DNA from 2 places in the Alteromonas nitratireducens genome. Region 2 is predicted to be linked to the other one. Evidence: predicted binding sites of a transcription regulator. Region 2 holds the regulator's gene; the other holds the start of a gene.

Region 1 (7,727 bases), on a different contig from region 2:
GCGATGGCCGAACGTATGCAGGGGCGCGAATCCCTGACACTGATCCTGGAACCCGGCCGGGCGATTGCTGCTAATGCGGGCATTCTTGTCACCAGGGTCGAGTTTATTAAAGAAGGTGAGGAAAAGCATTTTGCGATTGTTGACGCGGCCATGAACGACCTGTTGCGTCCTGCTCTTTATTCGGCCTGGCAAAAAATTATTGAGGTCAGTGCCACCTCCGACGCATCGTCTCAGGTTTATGATGTGGTGGGGCCGGTCTGCGAAACCGGTGACTTTCTTGGTAAGGACCGGGTACTGACAATTGCCCCCGGCGACTTGCTGGCGGTACGCAGCGCCGGTGCATACGGATTTACCATGGCATCAAACTACAACAGTCGCTGCCGGCCCGCCGAAGTCATGGTAGACGGTGAGCGTGCAATCCTGGTGCGGGAACGAGAAAAACAAAAAGATCTCTGGAAAGGTGAGCATAAAGTTACGTAAACTAGCTTACAGATAACGATAAGATGCGCTGTTGATGCAAGTTCAGTTTTCAAAAATGCATGGTCTGGGCAATGACTTCATGGTCATTGATAACGTGACCCAGAATGTATTTTTCTCCAAAGAAAAGATACAACAGCTGGCAGATCGTAATTTTGGTGTCGGTTTTGACCAGTTACTCATGGTTGAGCCTCCCTACGATCCGGACCAGGACTTTCACTACCGCATCTTCAATGCGGACGGGTCAGAAGTGTCTCAGTGTGGCAATGGCGCCCGCTGTTTTGCGCGCTTCGTCAAACATAAAGGCCTGATTAACCGCAACAAGATTATAGTCAGCACCAAAGCCGGTAAAATGGTGTTGTATCTGGAAAAGGACGGCCAGGTTACGGTGAATATGGGCAAGCCAAATTTCGAACCGGCCGCCATTCCCCTGAAAGCCAACAAGCAGGAAAATACGTACATCATTCGCGCTAACGACCACACGCTGTTTTGCGGTGCGGTTTCCATGGGCAACCCCCATTGTGTGATGGAAGTGGACAATGTTGACAGCGCCCCGGTTGAAGAGATTGGCCCGCTGCTGGAGCGACATGAACGGTTTCCCGAGGGCGTGAATGTCGGGTTTATGCAGATCCTGTCTGACACCCATATTCGTCTGAGGGTATTTGAGCGCGGCGCGGGAGAAACGCTGGCCTGTGGCAGTGGTGCCTGCGCGGCCGTTGCAATCGGCCAGATTCAGGGTAAATTAGGACAGGATGTCAGGGTAGATTTACCCGGCGGCAGCTTGAGGATAAGATGGCCCGGACCGGACAGCGTACTGAAAATGACGGGGCCGGCCGAGCATATCTATGACGGACAAATAACTTTATGAGTGAAGTATCAGGGCAAACCACCGTGCCGTTAGCACCCGTGGATGACGACAATACCATCAGCGTACGTGAGGTCAGGCAGTTTTTGCAGGCCAATCCGACGTTTCTTGCTGACAACCCTGATTTACTTGAAATCCTTGAGGTTCCTCACGGCCCGCAGGGCAGTATTTCTCTGGTTCAGATCCAGAGCGAGCAGTTGCGTAAAAAACTCCGTCACCTGAATTTTAAACTTAATCAGCTGATTGGCATTGCCAAGCAGAACGAAAAAATTTACCGGGTCTACACCGATCTGAACGTGCAGCTGTTGCGCTGCAAAAGTGTTGCTGAGGTGCAGTACACCCTCGAAGACGTGTTGCAGGAGCGCCTGTCGCTGTCGTCTGCTATCATCAAAAGCTTCAAGGGCCCGCACGCCGTTTCTGAACTGCAAAAGCGGTTGTTTACCGAAAAGCGTTTCCGCGACAGTACCTTTTTCTTTGGCCGCTTATCACAACATGAACGTCAGGTGCTGTTCGAGGATGCGCCGGCTGAGTCAGTGGCCCTGATCCTGCTGGGTGATGATAAAGATCTTGGGATCCTTGCTATCAGCAGCGACAACGCCAGTCACTTTACCCCCGACATGGATACCCTGTTGCTGAAACAACTGCAGCAGGTACTGAATATTATCCTGCCGCCGATGATGGGCTACTAACGCCATTGTGGACACATCAGACTCGCCTGTCTTAGCAGAAAAATGCCAGCAATGGCTCGACAGCTTCCTGCTGCACCTGCAGGTAGAGAGGGGCCTCTCTGACCACACCATCAATAACTATCGCCGCCAGCTTACCGACGTCGCCGCTCTGCTGGCGCTGGATGACTGGCTGTCAGTGACCCCCAACGATGTGAAGCGGGTCATGGCTTCAGCCAGACAAAGCGGCCTCAGCGCACGCTCGATTGCCCTGCGGTTGTCTGCCATGCGTACCCTGTACAAGTTTCTGATTGCCCGTGGCGAGACCACCAGCAACCCGGTGGAAGGAGTACGTGCGCCCAAACAGGGCAAACCGCTGCCAAAGCAGTTGTCGGTGGATGATATGCAGCAACTGCTTAACGACGCTGAGTCAGACGAAGGCATTGTGCTAAGAGATACCGCCATGTTTGAACTGATGTATGGCTGTGGCCTGCGCCTGAGTGAGCTGACCGGACTGAACTTAAGTGACGTGCAGCGTGACGGCACTCTGCGGGTGATGGGTAAGGGCAGCAAACAGCGTATTCTGCCAATGGGCAGAAAAGCCTGGCAGGCACTGCAGGACTGGCTGAAAGTCAGGGCGCACTACGCCTCACCTTACGAGCCCGCGGTGTTTGTCAGCAAAAGGAAAACCCGTATCTCCAACCGACAGGTCGCCAACCGGCTTGATCAGATGGCCGCAGCGCATTTACCCCAGCAGAAAGTCAGTCCGCATAAACTGCGCCATTCCTTCGCTACGCACGTACTAGAGTCCAGTGGCGATTTGCGCGCCGTTCAGGAATTGCTGGGGCACGCCAATCTGTCCACCACACAGGTCTACACGCACCTGGACTTTCAGCATCTTGCAAAGGTGTATGACGCCGCCCATCCCAGGGCGAAAAAGAAGAAATCATAATCAGAGGTAGGCATGCGTTTTTATCGCCCGATAAAGCCCGTACGGGCCATGACGTTCGATCTGGATGACACCCTGTACAACAATGAACCTATTATTCGCCATGCCGATCAGGTGCTCAAAGCCCATCTCGAGCAACACTACCCCGCGGCCGCACAACTCACCCTTAAGCAATGGCGTGATATCAAACGCACCCTGATTGCTGAAACCCCGGCGCTGGCGTCAGACATGGGCGAACTGCGTCTGCGGTCGCTGCGCGTGGCGCTGAAAGACGATATCAGCGGGGATTTGCTGCATCGCGCGGCGCGCGAGTGCTTTGAGGTGTTTTATCATGCCCGCAGTGATTTTCAGGTCAGCAACGAGGTTCACCAGACGCTGTCGGCATTGTCCTCGTCCATACCGCTGATAGGCATCACCAACGGGAATGTTAATGCCCGGCAAATTGGCATTGCGCCCTACTTCACCCATATCCTGCATGCCAGTCTGGCGCGTCCGATGAAACCCCACCGGGCGATGTTTGACGAAGCGGCCGCGCTGGCCGGGCGCGCACCCGGGAGCATTCTGCATGTTGGTGATAATCTTATTAAAGATATCCATGGCGCAATGCAGGCTGGTTACCAGTCTGCCTGGTATGCCTGTAACCGCACCATGAACTTGTCACGCGAACCGGCACGAGAGCTGCCTCACCTCGCGCTCGATGCATTAGAAGAACTGACCTGGCTTATTTAGCCGAGTAAGGGGTGTTGTCTTCCAGGAAGTTCTGTTTCATCGAGTCACACGGACGCTGACAACAGGGACGCCCCACTACCTTGGCAGGTACACCCACCACCGTAACGTGTGCAGGGACATCATTCAGCACCACACTACCGGCGCCCACTTTAGAGCCCTCGCCAATTTCGATATTGCCAAGAATCTTGGCCCCTGCGCCTACCAGCACCCCCTGACGAACCTTCGGATGACGGTCGCCAGACTCATTACCGGTTCCGCCCAGCGTAACACTTTGCAGAATAGACACGTTATCTTCGACCACGGCGGTTTCGCCCACCACAATGCCGGTAGCATGGTCAAACATCACGCCCTTACCAATTTTTGCTGCCGGATGAATATCGACACCAAACATTTCTGAATTCCGGCTTTGCAGGAACAGGGCCAGCTGATGACGCCCCTTATTCCACAAATAATGCGCCATCCGGTGCACCTGAATGGCATGAAACCCTTTGAAATAGAGCAGCGGCGTCAGATACTCATTAACCGCCGCATCGCGCGCGTACACCGCCTCAATATCGGCAACAGCGGATTCACTGATTGACGGCTCAAGCAAATAGGCCTCGTCGAAGACTTCACGAATGGCGAGTGCCGGCATTACATCGTCAGCCAGCTTGTTTGACAGAATAAAGCTCAGGCTGGATTCAAAATTATGGTGGGTCAGAATGCAGGCATGGATAAAACTGGCCAACAGCGGTTCATTGTGTGCTACAGACTGAGCTTCGCTTTTCAGCGACTGCCAGAAGTCGATAGTGGGAGAAACGGCATGCATCATGATTGTCCTGTCAGGGTTGTGAATAGAAAACGTGATGGCGGATAACGCCGGCCCTTTACGCCTGTGGCGCAGTGTAACATGTTGCGGGTGGGAATGCTGATGCTTGCGTCCCGCTGAACGTGCGTGGTCTTGATACTGTCGCAAACGTTATCAGGTTTACCCGGCAGGGCATTTGTTATCGCCTGCCTGCGATAAAAAGCCCGCAGAAACCATGCCAACCCTGTATAAATGCACAGCCAACTGGCATAATAGAGCCTTTTAAAGAATCAACGACAGGTAATGGTGTTATGGATGTATCGCGACTGCTTGACGACCTTAACGACAGACAACGTGAGGCGGTAGCCGCGCCACAGTCAAATATGCTGGTACTGGCCGGTGCAGGCAGTGGCAAAACCCGCGTACTGGTGCATCGCATCGCATGGCTGATGGAAGTCGACAACATCGCGCCGTTTTCTATTCTGGCGGTAACCTTCACCAACAAAGCCGCACGCGAGATGCGCGGCCGTATTGAGTCACTCATGGGTCGCGGCCTGCACACCATGTGGATTGGCACCTTTCATGGGCTGGCGCACCGTCTGCTGCGTGCCCATCACGAAGAAGCCGGCCTGCCGGAAAATTTCCAGATCCTCGATTCGGACGACCAGTACCGGCTTATCCGTCGCATCCTGAAAGCCATGAACCTGGATGAGAAGCACTGGCCACCCCGCCAGTGTCAGTGGTACATCAACGGTAACAAAGACGAGGGCCTGCGCCCACAGCACATTGAAACCCACGGTGACGCCACGCAACAAAAAATGCGTGAAATCTATGCCGCTTACCAGGACGCCTGCGATCGTTCCGGGCTGGTCGACTTCGCCGAACTGCTGTTGCGTGCCCACGAGCTCTGGGCGAAAAACCCGGAGGTGCTCAGCCACTATCAGCGTCGCTTCCGTGCGGTGCTGGTTGACGAATTTCAGGACACCAATAACATTCAGTACGCCTGGCTGCGCATGCTGTGTGCCGGTAACGACAACTCCATCATGATTGTCGGTGACGATGACCAGTCTATCTATGGCTGGCGTGGTGCGAACGTCGACAATATTCATCATTTTCTTAAAGACTTCGGTGACACCACCACCATCCGACTGGAACAGAATTACCGCTCCACGGCCACCATCCTGAACGCCGCCAATGCGGTTATTGACAATAACCATGGCCGGCTGGGCAAAGAGTTGTGGACTGAGGGAAGTCAGGGTGAGCCGATTTCGGTATATGCGGGGTTTAACGAGCTCGATGAGGCACGGTTTATCGTGTCACAAATCAAATCATGGATGAATAAAGGTAATGCTCTGGCTGACACCGCCATTTTGTACCGAAACAACGCGCAGTCACGGGTACTGGAAGAGGCCCTCCTGCATGAAGGGCTGGCCTATCGCATCTATGGTGGTCTGCGGTTCTTCGAACGTCAGGAAATCAAAGACGCGCTGGGCTATCTGCGTATGGTCAATCATCCGCATGATGATGCCGCGTTTGAGCGTGTGGTAAATACCCCCAGCCGCGGTATTGGCGAAAAAACATTATCTGAGATTCGCCAGACCGCCCGCGCGCATAACTGTTCTATGTGGCAGGCCGCGCAACTGCTGATCAGCGAAGGTGCCCTGAAAGGCCGCGCCCTGAATGCCATCAAAAGTTTTTGCCTGCTGATCACCGAACTGAAAGAGAAAATTGTCGATCAACCTTTAGACAGTCAGGCCGATATCACCATCAGGGAATCGGGACTGTACGCTATGTATCAGGCAGAACGCGGTGAGAAAGCACAGGCCCGTCTGGAAAACCTGGAAGAACTGGTCACCGCCTGTAAGCAGTTCATTGTGCCTGAGGAAGCCGATGAAATGACGCCGCTGGCAGCATTTCTGGCTCATGCGTCGCTGGAGGCCGGCGAAACCCAGGCTGACTCCGATCAGGATGCGGTGCAAATGATGACCATTCATACTGCCAAGGGTCTGGAATTCCCGCTGGTGATCATGGCAGGCGTTGAGGAAGGTATGTTCCCGAACCCCATGACCAATGATGAGCCTGGTCGCATGGAAGAAGAGCGACGTCTTTGCTACGTTGGTATGACACGTGCGATGGAAAAGCTGATTATGACCTATGCTGAAAGCAGACGGGTTTATGGTCAGGATAAGTACCATACGGCATCACGGTTTATTCGGGAAATTCCGTCTGAGTATGTTGAAGAGGTTCGCCTGAATGCTACGGTGTCGCGTCCGGTGCACAACCGTTTCAGCCGCCAGGCTTCACATGAAGCGTTTGAGGACAGCGGGTTTCAGCTTGGGCAGCGGGTTGTCCACCGTAAGTTCGGTGAAGGCATCGTGCTCAACTATGAAGGGTCTGGTGACCACGCACGCGTGCAGGTCAACTTTGATGAATTTGGCAGTAAATGGCTGGTTCTGGCTTACGCAAAACTGGAGCATGCGTAAGCGGTAATAACACACGTAGGACACACTAACATTAAGGGGTCTGGCACCTTGCAAGAGCATGTTCTGGTTATCGAAAGCAGTGAAGCCAGCCTGAGACGGGTTTCGCGCCTGGTGCATAAAGCCGGTCTGACACCGGTAGGCGCTGACTCACTGACCCAGGCCAGACAGTTGTTTGAGCATGCCCTGCCAGAATCATTTCTGTGTGCCATTGTGACTTACGCGCTACCCGATGCGCCACACGGCGAGGCCATCGACTTTACCATCAACGCCTTTCTGCCCACGATTGCGGTCACCGATGACATCCGCCCGGACACCCGCAGCGCGGTGCTGTCACGCCCGGTCATCGACTACGTGCCAAAAGAAAATGCCCAGAACTACGACTACCTGTTCCGGTTACTGCACCGTCTGCAAAAAAATAAACATACCGGCGTGATGGTGGTATCGGCCAATCGCAGTCAGCGCGCAGAGATGTCGTCACTGTTACTGCGTCATAACTTCGTGGTTTATGAGGCAAGCAACGCCAAAGACGCCCTGGCTGTGCTGGCAGACCACCCCCATGTCAGACTGGTCATCACATCAAGCCAGTTGCCCGACACCTCCGGCAGCCAGTTTGTCGCTTCACTTCGCAAGGCCTTTTCTAAAGAGCAGTTAGGTATTATTGGCATTGCCGATAACAACAGTTCGCTGATGTCGGCGCATTTCATCAAGAGTGGCGCTAATGACTTTTTACGCGCGCCCTACTGTGTGGAAGAGGCGCTGTGTCGCATTATGC
Region 2 (7,727 bases):
CGCCTGATCCTGTGTCATGTGCAAAAACAGTTCACGCTGCAGCAGCGGGTACAGCGCCGCAACCAGCTGCAGGATCTGGTTTTTCTCAATGGTGCGGTGTGCAAACACCGCCGCCATCACCAGACCTGGCAGGGCAAACATGTGCAGAATATTGTTACGGTAGTACGTCAGGAACACCGCGGACTTTGCCTGCGGGCTGATGATGCTGCCATAGTCGTCTTTTTCTACGTCAAAACGGTTCAGGCGAAGCGTTTCATCGAGCATCTGCCGGGCAGACAGATCGGGTACCGTGGCGTCATCGCTGAAAGGAACAGCGCGCAGCAGATGAAGAAAATCGGCCAACGCCTGCTTTAACTCACCTTCACTCATGGTCTGGGTTTTTGATGACAACAGACACAGCGAGGTCAGCGCCATACCGTTGATGGCGGCAGAGCGGTTAATGCGGGTCATCACATTGTTGGCCAGTTCGTTGACCACCGGGGTCAGCCAGCCGGGCTTTTTGTCAGGATCTCCCTCGCGGCTGTCACGCCAGTCAGGCACCTGCTGGTCAAGAAACTGCGCCAGTGGCAACGGCTCACCAAAGTTAACGTAACCGTGGCCGTAATTTTTCAGTTTTCTGATGGCCGAAAACACCTGCCAGTTTGACTCTTTCTTTTTCACCGATCCTTTGAGTTCACTCAGGTAGCTTTTCACTTCCATCACGTTCTCATAACCAATATAGACTGGCACAATGCTGACCGGACGATGAATGCCTTTCAGCATGGCCTGGACGGTCATGGCCAGCATACCGGTTTTTGGCGGGATCAGTCGTCCGGTGCGGCTGCGTCCACCCTCAGGGTAATATTTTACCGAGTAGCCCTTATTAAACAGCAGTTCAAGGTACTCGCGAAACACTGCGGTATACAGCTTGTTGCCGGCAAAACTGCGGCGCAGGAAGAAGGCCCCGCCGCGGCGGAACATTTTGCCAACCGGCCAGAAATTCAGGTTGATGCCGGCGGCAATATGCGGTGTAACCATGCCCTCGTGGTAAATCACGTAAGTCAGCAGCAGATAGTCCATGTGGCTGCGGTGGCAGGGTACATAGACAATTTCATGTCCATTCGCCGCCAGTTCGCGCACCCGTTCTGCATGGCCCACACTGATCCCGTTATAAATTTTATTCCAGATGCGGGTGAGCAGGCGATCGCCAAAACGGATAAGGCCTTCACGGTAGTCAGCCGCAATTTCTTCAATGTATTCCTGGGCTCTTGCGCGGGCTTCGTCCTGACTGATTTTTTTGCTTCGAACCTCTTCTGCCAGCGCACGGCGAACCGCATCCGAACCCAGCACGCTGTTATTCAGTTCCTGACGTTCAAGCAAAGTGGGGCCCGTCAGACTCTGGCGTTTACGGTGAAAGTGAGTGCTTGCTACGCGTACCAGTTTGTGGGCAATTTGCTCGTCGCTACCACGTAATCTGGCCATCGTGCGTGCGGAAACGGCCTTGCTATAGCTGATAAAGTTGTCACGACCTAAAAACAGCACGATAAAGAATTTTCGTAGCCAGCTTGGGGCTGCACGGTCTGCCAGCAAATCGCCAAAACCGGGCTTGCCTTTACCGGGGGCCCGCCCCCACGAAACAAACACCGGTACCACCTGCAGCTCAAGCGACTCATTATCGCGGTGCAGGTGAAACAATTCACTGAAGATATCCTCAATCCCCGTGGTGCCGGAAGACTGTCGGAACAGTGGCTGGGTTTTACGTAAAAACAGTGTTGACGGGTACGATTTCCCCGCCAGCATCAGTGAATCGGTCGGGCTGGGGAGTCCCAGTGCTGAGGTCGACATTTTCAGTGCCAGCTGATCCGTGATCGAGTTATTCGCCAGCAAATAAATGATCGGTTTGGATTTATCGATTCCCAGTTCTGATTCAACATTCACCGGTATACTGTGGGCTCGGACCAGCCACCTGACCGGGTAATGGAACAGCGACAGCAGGGTTTTTCGCATCCACGACATGAAAGACAAATTCCTGTGCAGTTAAAACCGGCAAAGTGTAGCACACTCGGCGCCCGGATATATCATCTCGCAGCGATATGCCCACTGACAGCCAGTAATGCGGTTGCCACCGTACCCCAGGCCAAATCGACCAGTGTCATGCCCAGAGGCCAGTCACTGATGATGGCATAGCCGGTCAGGTTGTACGTGCCGTATGCTGCGGCACCAAGCAGAGCGCCACGGCCCAGGCAGGTCAGCGAGGTCTCCTGACGTTCAGGATTCACCGCCAGTCCCACGACAGCGGCGCTGTAACCCAGATAAAACACAACCCACGGCCAGGTAATAAACGGGTCGCGCAGCAGCGTACTGAACGCATCGCGGTACCAGTCCATCGCGACAACGCCAAGCCAAACGCCATCAAGCAGGGCGAACATAAACAGCACGGCCAGGTAAGCCTTAAGGTAACGTTTGCTCATAACGGGCGTCGCATTTCCAGTGTATTTCTCTGATACCCGGCGCGTTCATAGGTGCGGATGGCGGTGTCGTTGTCTGCAAAGACGTCCAGGCGCAGTTCGTCCAGGCCCATATTGCGCGCCTGGTCTGCGAGGGCGTCAAGTACGGCGCTGGCCACGCCTTGTCCGCGGAACTCGGGGCGGGTAAAGATGAAGCCCACATAGCCGTGAAACGCATGTTCCAGATAGGCTTTGGACGCACGCTTTTGCACGTAGCCCGAGCCGATCAGCGTGGCGTCATGTTCCGCAACCACAATGCGCGTGTCGGGATCGTTCAGCAGCAGTGCAAGGTCATAATACTGATAATCGGTTTGTTTCCGGCGCGGTATATAGCACTCCTCTGCTCGGATAATTCCCCGCTGAAACCCATTCAGAACGGGCAAATCTGCTTCACAGGCCAGACGACAGCGAACAGGCATAACAAATATCCTCGTTGTAATTTTTTTAGGGCTCAGTTGCGTATCAGTCAGTAAGCGAATTCGATCACTTTTTTGTCGGGTCAGAACGAGCTGAAGACAGCCCCCATTTTTGCATAATGGCATCGAAGCGGCCACTGGCCTTAATCGCTGCCAGACTGTCGGTGATGTGTTTCACCATTTGTGGTGTCGTGAGGTGACCGGTGGCCATATCCAGAGTCAGATTGAGCGGCACAACATTGTAAACTTCTCTTACCTGGTTCGGATCAAAGCCTATGGACTGGATTTCATACCGCTCGGTCATCAGATTCGCCAGCACCATGTCAATCCGGCCTGTGAACAACAATGTCCATAACTGCTCGGTGCTGTGTGCCAGGACCAGGTTGTTGTTTTCGGTGAAGCCCTGTTCCAGCAGGTAACGCGCTGAGCCATAGCCGCGAATGGTGCCAACCCGGTAGCGGCGGGCATCATCAAGATGTTGAATTATCAGATCGTGGCGTGAAGACAGAGAAATGAGCGACGCGCGAACATCCTGAATTTTACCCAGCCACTGGAACTCGGTTTCACGCAGTGGCGTGCGCAGTACCGACATCAGGATGACATTCGGATGCTGTGTTGCCTCATAATAGGCGCGTGCCCAGGGTAGATGCTCAATGGTCGCGTCCAGTCCGGCATCGGCAATCAGGGCATTGACGAGATCGATACTGGCGCCCTGTTCTCTGCCCTGCTCATCAACCCAGTAAAAGGGGGCCGACACTTCGCCATAAAAGCGCACCTTGGTTGCTGCGCCGGCCATGAAAGGCGCGCTGCAGGCAAGCAATAACAGTAATAACAACGACAACGCTCGTTTCACTGCCACTCTCACACTGATGATGTTGTGTACCTACGCTACCGCTTTGTGTGTAAGAAAGTGAATCTTAGTTTGTCAGTGACAAGCGCTTGCCATTTTCGCTGCCCTCGCTATACTGCGCAGTAACTGTATAGAAAAACAGGCTGTTTATGCGTCCACTTACCCCCCGTCAAACTGAAGTACTCGAGCTGATCAAAACCACCATGCAGGAAACTGGCATGCCGCCAACCCGTGCTGAAATTGCCCGTCAGCTTGGCTTTAAGTCAGCCAATGCTGCCGAAGAGCATCTGAAGGCGCTGGCACGCAAAGGGGTAATTGAAATGATGCCCGGTCGTTCGCGTGGTATTCGTCTGAATATGGAACTGGACACCGATGTGGAAGAAGAACAGGGGCTGCCGTTAATCGGGCGTGTTGCCGCTGGTGAACCCATCCTTGCACAGGAACACATTGAGGCGCATTACAAAGTCGATCCCGAGCTGTTCCATCCGCACGCAGATTTTCTGTTACGGGTGAACGGCATGAGCATGAAAGACATTGGCATCATGGATGGAGACCTGCTTGCGGTGCATCGCACCACTGACGTGCACAACGGTCAGGTTGTGGTGGCGCGGGTTGACGAAGATGTCACCGTGAAGCGACTTGAGAAACGCGGCCGTGAGGTGCTGCTGCATGCTGAGAATGAAGAGTTTGCTCCGATCAAAGTCGACCTGGCAACCCAGCCGTTCAACATCGAGGGCATTGCGGTTGGCGTTATCAGAAACGCTGACTGGATGTAACCTGATACGCTGCCGGCCATGATCCCCCTGCCGGCAGCGCTTTATCTCCTATATTTCCCTTTGTTTTATTAAGCCAGTACCTCCCAGGTATGAAAACAGACTGCACTGCCGTTGTGCAATGTCGCGCTACTTTCCCCCTGATTGATTAAATATTCGCCACACTGTCGGTTTTTTAACAGAAAAAGCTAGACTCACCTTTCACTTTGCGTAATTCTTAGTCAGTAGTTAACAATATAATAACAAAGGCTAAATCTAATTTTTACAAAAGCCTGACGACATTCATTTTTAGGGGATATTCGGGAGCAAGTGCGGCCGGATTACCCATCACGGAGGTGCTGAGTGAAACGACTGATAACGAGTGTTCCTAAGGGAATCATGGCCTGCTTTGCGTTACTGGCTGCACTGCCAGCTTTTGCGGCGGATACCGCAGGTGGCGACAGCGCACTGAACCTGCGCCAGGGCGCGACGGATATCAGCGGCCAGGTGTATGACCTGCACATGCTGATGTTTGCTATCTGCGTGGTTATCGCGGTCGTGGTGTTCGGCGTGATGTTCATTTCTATTTTGCTGCACCGCAAATCACGCGGGCATAAACCAGCGAATTTTCATGAAAGTGTGAAAGTGGAAATTGCCTGGACGGTGATCCCTTTCCTTATCCTTATTTTCATGGCGGTGCCTGCGGCACGCACACTGATTGCGATGGAAGACACCGAGAACCCGGATATGACCGTGCTGGTCACCGGTTCGCAGTGGAAGTGGCACTACAAGTACATGGACCGTGACGTCGAATACTACTCGTTACTGGCTACCCAGCGCGAACAGATTGAAAACAAGTTCGCCAAAGGCGAAAACTATCTGCTTGAAGTGGATCGCCCGCTGGTCATTCCAACCGGTAAAAAAGTGCGCTTCCTGATCACCTCTGACGACGTTATCCATTCCTGGTGGGTGCCTGACTTTGCCGTGAAGAAAGACGCTAACCCGGGCTTTATCAATGAAGCCTGGACCAAGGTCAATGAACCCGGTGTTTACCGTGGTCAGTGCGCAGAGTTGTGCGGAAAAGACCATGGCTTTATGCCCATTGTTGTAGTGGCGAAAGAACCGGCTGAATTTGAAGCCTGGATGGGTGAGCAGGAAGAAATTGCCCGTCAGGCGAAAGAAGAAGAACAGCGCCTGCTGGCGATGAGCATGTCAAAAGAAGAGCTGATGGAAGTGGGTGAACGGGTGTACAACGCAGCCTGCGCGGCTTGCCATATGCCGAATGGTGAAGGGTTGCCGGGCGCATTCCCGGCTCTGAAAGGCAGCAAGATCGCGACAGAAGACATTCCCGGTCACATTGATATTGTACTGCACGGCAAGTCAGGGACTGCCATGCAGGCGTTCGGCAACATGCTGAGCTTAAAAGAAATTGCCGCTGTGGTGACTTACGAAAGAAACGCCTGGGGTAACAACACCGGCGACGTTATTCAGCCTAAAGATGTGAATGCTGTAGCCACCGGAAAATAGGAGAACGTCATGAGTAAAGCGACAGATACCATTACGCCGGATACTGCGGCGCACAGTCACGATGATCACGACCATCATGATCATATTCCAAAGGGCATAACCCGATGGCTGTTTACAACCAACCATAAAGACATCGGTACACTCTACCTGTGGTTCGCCTTCATTATGTTTCTGGTGGGCGGCGCCATGGCGATGGTCATTCGCGCCGAGCTGTTCCAGCCGGGCCTGCAGATTGTCGACCCTAATTTCTTTAACCAGATGACCACGGTGCATGGTCTGATCATGGTATTTGGGGCAGTTATGCCAGCCTTTACCGGTCTGGCGAACTGGCTGGTACCTATGATGATCGGCGCGCCGGATATGGCATTGCCGCGCATGAACAACTGGAGTTTTTGGATCCTGCCATTCGCGTTTTTGATCCTATTAAGTTCGCTGTTTTTTGAAGGTGGTGGTCCGGCGTTCGGCTGGACGTTCTATGCGCCGCTGTCAACAACCTACAGTGGTGACTCCACCGCGCTGTTTGTGTTCTCGGTTCACATTATGGGTATCTCATCCATCATGGGTGCCATCAACGTGATTGTGACCATTTTCAACATGCGTGCACCGGGTATGACCTGGATGAAAATGCCGCTGTTTGTGTGGACATGGCTGATTACCGCGTTTCTGCTGATTGCGGTAATGCCGGTACTTGCTGGTGCGGTCACCATGGTGCTGACCGACAAATTCTTTGGCACCAGCTTCTTTGATGCAGCGGGTGGCGGTGATCCGGTCATGTTCCAGCATATTTTCTGGTTCTTTGGCCACCCTGAGGTTTACATCATGATTCTGCCAGCGTTTGGCATTATCTCGCATATCGTACCTACGTTTTCACGCAAGCCGCTGTTTGGGTATGCCTCAATGGTGTATGCCACCGCCTCCATCGCGCTGTTGTCATTCATTGTGTGGGCGCACCATATGTTCACTACGGGCATGCCGCTGTTTGCCGAGATGTTCTTCATGTTTGCAACCATGCTGATATCGGTGCCCACCGGCGTTAAGGTGTTTAACTGGGTAGCGACCATGTGGCGTGGCGCCTTGTCCTTTGAAGTGCCTATGCTGTTTGCCATTGCCTTTATTGTACTGTTTACCATTGGTGGCCTGTCGGGTCTGATGCTGGCGATTACGCCGGTCGACTTCCAGTACCACGATACTTACTTTGTGGTCGCGCATTTCCACTATGTGCTGGTAACCGGTGCGGTATTCTCCATTATGGCGGCGGTGTACTACTGGCTGCCAAAATGGACCGGGAAAATGTACGACGTGACGCTGGCGAAATGGCATTTCTGGTGTTCGCTGATTTCGGTCAACGTGCTGTTCTTCCCAATGCACTTCGTTGGCCTGGCCGGCATGCCACGCCGTATTCCGGATTATTCGCTGCAGTTTGCTGACTTTAACCAGTGGATTAGTCTGGGTGGTTTTGCCTTTGGCCTGTCGCAGCTGATTTTCCTGGTGCTGCTGGTCAAAGCCTGTAAGAAACAGGGTGAACCGGTGTCCGATCAGGTCTGGGAAGGTGCGCATGGTCTCGAGTGGGAAATTCCGTCTCCTGCGCCATACCATACGTTCGAAACACCGCCTGTTGTGAAATAAGCGGTCGCGTGTATGTCAGCAACGGCGAATCAAAACAATAAACTGGTCATAAAGCTACTGCTGGTGGTAG

What was found. Region 2 encodes LexA, which represses DNA repair genes until DNA is damaged. Its sites were predicted from a motif close to TACTGTATNNNNATACAGTA; they were not measured.
Region 1: the regulator LexA is predicted to act here: its motif matches at 4,715-4,734, upstream of uvrD (DNA helicase II).

Annotation. Positions count from the first base shown of each region.
Region 1 is NZ_JBFNPK010000006.1:43,420-51,146, forward strand. Features, by position in the region: gene lysA (diaminopimelate decarboxylase) at 1-480, shown strand, start outside; gene dapF (diaminopimelate epimerase) at 515-1,345, shown strand; gene AB1N33_RS07260 (DUF484 family protein) at 1,342-2,031, shown strand; gene xerC (tyrosine recombinase XerC) at 2,039-2,959, shown strand; gene AB1N33_RS07270 (HAD-IA family hydrolase) at 2,972-3,685, shown strand; gene cysE (serine O-acetyltransferase) at 3,678-4,493, opposite strand; gene uvrD (DNA helicase II) at 4,784-6,955, shown strand; gene AB1N33_RS07285 (GGDEF domain-containing response regulator) at 7,004-7,727, shown strand, end outside.
Region 2 is NZ_JBFNPK010000005.1:94,930-102,656, reverse strand. Features, by position in the region: gene plsB (glycerol-3-phosphate 1-O-acyltransferase PlsB) at 1-1,995, opposite strand, end outside; gene AB1N33_RS06505 (DUF2177 family protein) at 2,058-2,450, opposite strand; gene AB1N33_RS06500 (GNAT family N-acetyltransferase) at 2,447-2,905, opposite strand; gene AB1N33_RS06495 (substrate-binding periplasmic protein) at 2,970-3,761, opposite strand; gene lexA (transcriptional repressor LexA) at 3,902-4,528, shown strand; gene coxB (cytochrome c oxidase subunit II) at 4,904-6,031, shown strand; gene ctaD (cytochrome c oxidase subunit I) at 6,041-7,657, shown strand; gene AB1N33_RS06475 (cytochrome c oxidase assembly protein) at 7,670-7,727, shown strand, end outside.